DNA from 2 places in the Pseudarthrobacter sp. ATCC 49987 genome. Region 1 is predicted to be linked to the other one. Evidence: riboswitches for the same ligand, from Rfam matches in the RefSeq annotation. Region 1 holds a riboswitch; the other holds the start of a gene.

What was found. A riboswitch is a leader RNA that binds a small molecule or an ion and turns the genes downstream of it on or off. The one in region 1 is predicted to bind thiamine pyrophosphate.
Region 2: another riboswitch for thiamine pyrophosphate. It lies ahead of GXK59_RS18890 (ECF transporter S component); the one in region 1 lies ahead of GXK59_RS19930 (sodium:solute symporter family transporter).

What each region holds. Positions count from the first base shown of each region.
Region 1 covers NZ_JAABNS010000003.1:69,604-73,491, forward strand. Annotated here, with positions in the region: partial or broken gene thiE (thiamine phosphate synthase) at 1-552, opposite strand, end outside; partial or broken gene thiM (hydroxyethylthiazole kinase) at 549-1,384, opposite strand; TPP riboswitch at 1,376-1,479, opposite strand; TPP riboswitch at 1,619-1,735, shown strand; gene GXK59_RS19930 (sodium:solute symporter family transporter) at 1,725-3,188, shown strand; gene GXK59_RS19935 (LuxE/PaaK family acyltransferase) at 3,185-3,888, shown strand, end outside.
Region 2 covers NZ_JAABNS010000001.1:4,076,810-4,080,697, reverse strand. Annotated here, with positions in the region: gene GXK59_RS18895 (ABC transporter ATP-binding protein) at 1-774, opposite strand, end outside; gene GXK59_RS18890 (ECF transporter S component) at 791-1,465, opposite strand; TPP riboswitch at 1,531-1,674, opposite strand; gene GXK59_RS18885 (heme-degrading domain-containing protein) at 1,868-2,428, shown strand; gene GXK59_RS18880 (DUF4386 family protein) at 2,425-3,186, opposite strand; gene GXK59_RS18875 (DUF4235 domain-containing protein) at 3,317-3,580, shown strand; gene mnhG (monovalent cation/H(+) antiporter subunit G) at 3,626-3,888, opposite strand, start outside.

The DNA of each region.
Region 1 (3,888 bases):
GCTGCTGATGCCGCCGATTGCCACGCAGGGCAGGGTACTTGCCGTAACCAGGGCACCGAATCCGTTAATTCCTAGTGGTGTCGGGTGATCAGCTTTGGTTGCGGTTGCATGGATGGCGCCGACCCCCAGGTAGTCCACGGTCCCGGCCGGTAGGCGGTGCGCGGCCCGGATCTCGTTGTCGGTTGCCGCGCTTAACCCGACGATGGCCTCCGGGCCCGCCAGGGTGCGGGCCAACTCAACCGGCACGTCGGACTGGCCGACATGAACTCCGGCCACTTGCGTTCCTGCCGCCCGCGCCGCCAGGAAAATGTCGACCCGGTCATCAACCAGCACGGGAACTTTATTGCCGACGGATTCCGCGACGGCCTCGAGCAGTTGAAGCAAATCCCGGGCGGGGGCTTCCTTGTCCCGCACCTGGATCATTGTGGCACCTCCTGCCACCGCCGCGGCAGCAACAGCGGCGACTGTCCTTGAACCGCACTGGCGCGTATCGGTCACTAGGTACAGCGGCAGATGCTGTCTGATGTCCGTCCTGAAATTGCGCCAGCTCATCGGGTGCTGCCCGGCGAATCCACGGGGCGGAGGCTCAGCCCCGAGACGACGTCTTCGGGGGTGATGCCCGCGAGCCGGTCAAGGAATTCCACCGCGAAACTACCGGGACCTTGGGCCCGCTCCGCAGCCTGCTCAGCAGCAATGGTGTAGACCCCTGTGGCCGCTGTTGCCGCCAGCAGGGGGTCTTCGGTCAGGGAAGCAAAGGCTGCCATCACCGCGCCAAGGGCGCATCCACCACCGGTAATCTGGGTCAGCCAGGCGTGCCCGTTGGCTACACCCACGGTTTCCCCGTCAGGGCCCACTATCAGATCCACCGCGCCCGATACCGCCACTGCCGAAGCAGACGACATAGCCAAATTTCTCGCAGCCTCCAGGGCATCCGAAGGTGCTTCTGTTGAGTCCACGCCCCCCGGCTTCCGGCACCCACTCCGGCCAGGACGAGAATCTCCGAGGCATTGCCGCGGATGATGCGCGGGCCCATCCCGGCAAGCTGGTGCGCCAGCCCGGTACGCACGGACAAGGACCCGATGGCAACCGGATCCAAAACCCAGGCAGTCCCGGCAGCATTGGCGGCAGAAACGGCCTCGATCATCGCGATCCGTTGCCCGTGCTGCGGGGTCCCCAGGTTGATCAGGACCCCTGAGGCCACGGGGGCGAACTGGCTTGCTTCCTCCGGGATATCCACCATGGCCGGAGCGGCACCGATCGCCAGCAGGACATTGGCGGTGAAGTTTGTAACCACAGCGTTGGTAAGGCACTGCACCAGAGGGCTCCGGACCCTCAATTCTTCAAGCAGCTGAGCACAATCGGACGAGGTATAGCCAATAGCCATCCGCGACATCCCTTCGCTAGTTCGAACTAGATCAGGTTCAACGGGTGTTTATTCTCAGCTGCATTCATGGGTCGGCAGCACCCCGTGTCACTGCTGCTACCTTAGCGGTTCGTTGCAAGAACCAGGGAACGAACCGAACCGGCTGACAGCACCCGGTTTCGGTTTCGTGCCCGCGGAAGTAGTGGACACAAGTGGGCGGATGTTGAGCGCCGGGACCAGCGCGACTACAGTCGAATGCTGTAGAGCGGGAGCTCGGGTGTGGACCGGGCTGAGAGGGCGACTGAAAGCGTCGCCGACCGCAAGAACCTGTCCGGGTAATGCCGGCGAAGGGATAACTTCGATGCTTGCACTTTCCACCACTGTCATCATTTTGATCGTCGTCCTGGGACTATTCGCTTGGGTCGGCCTCAGGGTCGGACGCGACCGTGATCTTGATGAGTTCGCTGTGGCACGCAACAGCCAGAGCGGCCTCGGGCTGGGTCTTTCCTTCTTCGCCTCCGGCGTAGGCGCGTGGATTTTGTTCGCAGCGCCCGAAGTGGGTGCTTCGACGGGCTTGGCGGGAGTGCTGGGATACGCGGTTGCCATCACGGTTCCCCTGATCGGACTCGTCCTCATCGGCCGGCGGCTGCGGGCTCTGGTTCCCGAAGGCCACAACCTGATCGAGTTCGTCCAACTTCGCTACGGACGGACGATGCACCTCTACGTTCTGGCTATTTCGATGCTCTACATGCTCGTCGCTTTGGCTGCTGAACTGACCGCCGTCGGAGCGGTGCTCGGACGGCTGTCCGTCATGGACCCGCGTCTTGGCATTGCCGCCGTCGCAGCTATCACTGCCCTTTACACCGCTTACGGAGGGCTCCGCGCCTCGATCCGCACCGACCGTTGGCAGTCATGGATGTTGTTTGCCCTGCTGATCGTCGTCGGCGCTGTTCTCTTCACCGGCCTGTCCCGGGAGGATGTTCCAAGCGACCCGGCACTGTTCACCGTGGATGTGACCGGCATAGAGGCGGCGCTGACGCTCATTGTGGCGGTCACGGCCACCACCTTGTTCCACAACGGTTACTGGCAGCGGGTGTGGGCAGCCCGGGACGGGCGTGCGCTGACCCGCGGGGCGATCATTGGAGCGGTAACGCGTTTCCCGGTGGTCTTTGCAGCAGGCATGGTGGGACTCCTTGCAGCAGCCTACGGTGTGGCTCTTGGGACGCCGCCCGTTCCGTTCTTTGCCCTGCTGGACCTCCAGCCCGGGTGGGTCCTTGCGGCAGTTTTGATCCTCACCCTGGCCCTGGTGGCCTCCACGGTGGACACCCTGCAGAACGGCCTGGCCGCTGTCGCTGTCACGCATGTCCCTTCCATGGGCTTGACCGGGGGACGGATTGCCACGGTCGTGTTTACCGTCATCCCGGCCGTGGTGGCGTTCCAGGGGTTCTCGGTGCTGCGCCTATTCCTCATAGCTGACCTGTTTTGCGCCGCGACCATTGTGCCGGCCTTGCTGGGTTTGTGGCACCGTTCCACCACTGCCGGTGCTATCAGTGGTGCGTTGGCCGGCCTCGCTGCCGCCCTAGGTTATGGATTCGTGGTGGGCGGCAGTCTGCCCGCAGCTGTTGCCGTAGCAACGTTCTCGGAAGGACTCGCGCTGCCGCCGTTCCTCGCCGCGCTCTCCGCCTCAGCGGCCGTGACTATTCTGGTGTCCCTGGCAGCACGCCGGAGCACCAACCTGGCCAGCCTCAATGCGCGGGTAGTCCCGTTGCCCTCGCTCTCTGGAGCGCCCGGTGCCATCGAAAAGACGCCGGAGAACATCCGATGACTGCCGCTCAGGACACCCCGGCCCCGGGCATCCGCGACGGACTGGACCTGCGGATTCAGTCGTACATCGAGCGCGGCGCCGCTCCGGCGGAACCGGATGATTCCGAGTTCGGCCAGCTCGCCTTAGACCTTTTTGCCTATCAGTACGACCACAATCCGGCCTACCGGCGCTTCTGCCGCTCACGTCGGGCGGAGCCTGGAAGGCTCACCAGCTGGGAACAGATCCCACCTGTACCGTTGGCCGCGTTCAAAGAACTCACCCTCGCCTGCGAGCCACCGGAAAAAGCCGCTGCAATTTTCATGACCAGCGGCAGCACCAACCCCGGCCAGCGGGGACGCAACCACCACCCGCACCTTCATCTGTACGACGCGTCGCTGCGGGCCGGTTTCGCCCAGTACTTCCTGCCTGACCGCGAACGCATCCCACTGCTGGTCCTCAATGCCCGGCCTCAGGAACAGCCACACTCCTCCCTTGCCTACTTCTTCGGGCGGCTGGTCGACTTCTTCGGCGCACCTGGCAGCGCCTACTTTATGGACAAAAATGACCTGCAGTGGCGCAGCGTCGCAGCGGCCCTGCAGGAAGCAGAGGCAACAGGGGAACCTGTCGCCTTGCTCGGCACCTCCTTCGCCTACGTCCACCTCCTTGACGCCTTCGAAAAGGAGGGTCTTTCCTTCCGTCTCCCGAAGGGAAGCCGACTGCT
Region 2 (3,888 bases), on a different contig from region 1:
CACCTGGTCCGGCGGCCCGTCGATCAGCACGGCGGAGTCCGTGGCCGAGCCGGGCTGCAGCACCACGATCCGGTCCACGAGGTCTTTCCAGACCGCGACCCGGTGCTCCACCACCACCAGGGTGGCGCCGGTCTTGTCCACGCAGCGGCCGACGGCGTCGCGGACTTCCAGGACGCCGGCCGGGTCCAGGTTGGCGGTGGGTTCGTCGAGGAGAATCAGCCCGGGGCGCATCGCGAGGATGCCGGCGAGCGCCAGGCGCTGCTTCTGGCCGCCGGACAACGCCGACGTCGGATGGTCCAGCGGCAGCCGGCCCAGCCCGACGTCGTCGAGCGCTTCCGCCACCCGGGTCCAGATGTCGGCCGGCGACACGGAGAGGTTTTCCGCACCGAAGGCGACGTCGTCGCCGAGGCGTGAGAGCACCACCTGCGTTTCCGGGTCCTGCTGCATCAGTCCGGCCCGGCCGCGCCGGGCCCGGGGCGCGGCGCCGTCGATCAGCAGGCTGCCGGACTCGTCGGCGTCCTCGGCGTCCGCCGGAGCACGGCCAGCGGCAAAACTAACAGCACCGTCACCGGAGGAGCTGTCGCCGAGCACCCCGGCCAGGGCGTGGAGCAGCGTGGATTTGCCGGCGCCCGAAGGCCCCAGCAGCAGCACGCGCTCCCCCGGCCGGATGTCCAGGTCCAGGCCGCTGACGGCGGGCCGGGACCGGCCGGCGTGCCGCCAGCCCCAGCCGCGAGCGGTGATCGTAGCCGGGCGGACCCGGTCGAAAGATGTCATGCGCAGTGTGCGGACATCAGGAGAAGACGGGCTCCGTGGCCGCCTTGCGGGAAGCGAAGGAACTCAGCACGCCGGTCCTGGCCAGGCCCCGGGTGGCGAGCCAGGACAGCCCGCCGGCGATCACGGCACCGGAGATGGCGGTGAAAATGACGTAGGCGAGCTTGTCGCCGGCGGCGTACGCGATGTTCCAGCCCCAGGGCAGGAACGAATCATTCAGCCCGCAGAACAGGCCGGCGCCGGCACCGGCCAGCAGCGACACCGGCAGGTTGAACTTCTTGTACATGAACGCGGCGAAGACCAGTTCGGCGCCAAGGCCCTGCAGGATGCCGGAGATGAGCACCGTGGTGCCGTACTGCGAGCCCATGATCAGCTCGCCGGCGGCCGCCACGGTCTCGCAGAACAGTGCGGCGCCCGGCTTGCGGATGATGAGCATGCCCAGAACTGCCGGGATCATCCAGCCGCCGGCGTAAAGCCCGGTGAGCGGCGGGTAGAACGCGTTGACGGGGGCGGAAATGAGGTTGGCGCCCTGGGACCAGGCCCAGAAGATGACGCCGCCGGCCACGGCGATCAACGCGGCCACCACAATGTCCACAACACGCCAGTTGTGGGTGCGTCGGGTGGGTGTCGTGCCAGAACCGGGGCTGGCGGATTCGTGCTGGCCGGATTCGTGCTTGGCAGATGTATCAGTCATATCGTCCTCCTGAGGAACAGGAGGGGAGAGTGCCCCGGGTCCGCAGCTTCCGCTGCCGCTCCGTGCACTCTGAGAACTCGACTCCCTTGCGCCGGTACTAACCGGATCAGGTTCGAGGGTCTGCGGCTGTCCGCACTCTCAGCGCCCACCTGTGGTTTCCCCGGATTCCTCCGGTGATGCCCGACGGCGGCGCTCCCCTGTCGTATCTAATATTGCCCTTGTGGGCGTGGCCCAGTTTACACCCGTGGAGCATTATTTTTCCGGGGCCGGCCGTCACAATCCTGGACCGTCCGAAGCGGTGTCCCGGACCGGCCTGCTTGGTAGAGTCGGCACAGCATGGGAACACCGGACGCCGCCACGGCCGGCTGGCTGCCGGCAGCCAACTAACGGAAGCTGAATCACTTGACGAACTCACCAGTGCCTTCCCCCGACTACGATCCGGATTCCGCGGAACCGCAGCCGCACGGGTCCCTGGGTGCGCTGATCGGCCGCATCCTGGCGGAAATCGAGGAACTGCGGTTCCGGTCCTTCAGCAAGGACGACGCCCTGGACCTCGGGCTCCTCCTGGTGGAACTCGGCCGGCATCGCTCCCACCCGATCGCCATCGACATCACCAAGGGCGAGCAGGTGCTCTTCCATGCGGCGCTGGAGGGCGCCACCCCGGACAACGAACACTGGATCAGGGCCAAGCAGCGCACGGCCGTGCGCTACGAAGTCCCGTCGCTGCTGGTGGGTCTTCGGGCCCGGGCGGCCGGGCGGAGGATCGAGGACAACGCCTGGTTCGACCAGATGGAGTTTGCCGCCCACGGCGGCGCGTTCCCCATCTACCTGCGCGGCACCGGGATGATCGGCACCGTCACGGTGTCCGGGCTGCCGCAGAAAGCCGACCACGAACTGGTGGTCGAGGCCCTGTCGGAAATCCTCGGCCGCACTGCGTCTCTGGCTGGACCGCCGGGACGCTAGCCCGGCATCCCCCCGGCTCCGCTGCGGGGTGTCCGCCCGGCCAACCGGACCAGCGCAATCCCGACGGCCACGAACCAGACCCACATCAGCACGCCGTAGCCCCAGTAGAACTCCGGGACGGCATGCCGGAGCGCCTCCGCAACAACACCCAGGCCGCCGGTGGCGATCCCCAGCCACGCGAGGGTCCGTGGCAGCACCCCCTTCAGCATGACGACGGAGATCAGCAGGATGCCGAGCGCTGACAGGACACCGACGACGGCGGGGGTGTTGTTCTCGGCGACGATCGCCTCGGCGGCGGTCGAGTAGCGGAGCCGGGCGGCGCCGTCGTCCGCGCCGGCGTAACGGTCGCTGAGGTATACCAGCACGAGGGAGCCCCGGCTGGTGACCGGGACGGCGAGGATCAGCGCCCAGGACAGTGCGCCGATCACGGCAGCCAGCAGGGCCAGGCCTTTGTCGAGCGGGGCCAAGGCCACGAAGAGCGCCACGAACACGAGCACCGGCAGCATGTTCGGCACCATCCACAACAGCTGCTCGGCAATGTAGATCCCCTTGTTCCGCGCGATGAACTCCAGTGTCGCGGCGCCTCCGTGGACCGGTGGCGGGGCGGCGAAGTCCAGGACCAGCGCGATGACCAGGAGCACCACAAAGAGCACCGAGGCAATGCCGGCCCAGAAATACAGCCGCCGCGAGGTCTGGCCGTCAGCCGCTGGGGCGGCCGGCGCGGTGCGGCCGGGCGAACTGGTTTGGGGCTTTTCCATGCTCGAAGTTACGTCCGGCCCGCCCCGCCGGACAGGGGCGTTGGTCCCGGCCGCTTCCCTGGCTGGACCCTCCGGCAAGGAACGCTAGGCTAGGGGAAGCCCTGTTTCCTCCCGCAAGGAGTTGCGAAGAATGAACATCTTCATCAAACTGCTCGGCACCGGCATCAGCCTGCTCGCCGGCTATGTCGGCACCAAGCTCGTTGACACCATCTGGGAGAAGTCCACGGGCAGCAAGCCGCCCAAGGGCCACGACGACGACGTGCCCACCACGCTGCGCTCGGCCCTGACCTTCGCCCTGATCTCCGCGTCCGTCAGCGCCATCATCCAGGTCCTCGCCAACCGCGGCACCCAGCGCGCGGTGACCCGCTTCGCCAAGACCCAGGATCTGGTTTAGGGCGCCTGGTTTAGGGCGCCTGGTTTAGGGCGCATCGTCCAGCCCTCACCGCCCGTCGGTGACCTCGTCGCCGTCGTCGCCGGTGAAACCGCGCTTGCCGGCCGCCTGCTGGACCACGGCCTCCAGTTCATCCGTGCTGAGCAGCTCCGGGTGCAGGTGCTTCGTCCGGTAACCGGCGCGGCCCACCATATGCGCGGACACCGGCACGGTCAGCAGCTGGAAGATCCACGCCACCACCAGCACCGGCCACACCCACCAGGTGCGCATCTGAAGGCCCAGCGCGAACAGCAGCAGGAACAGACCCAGTA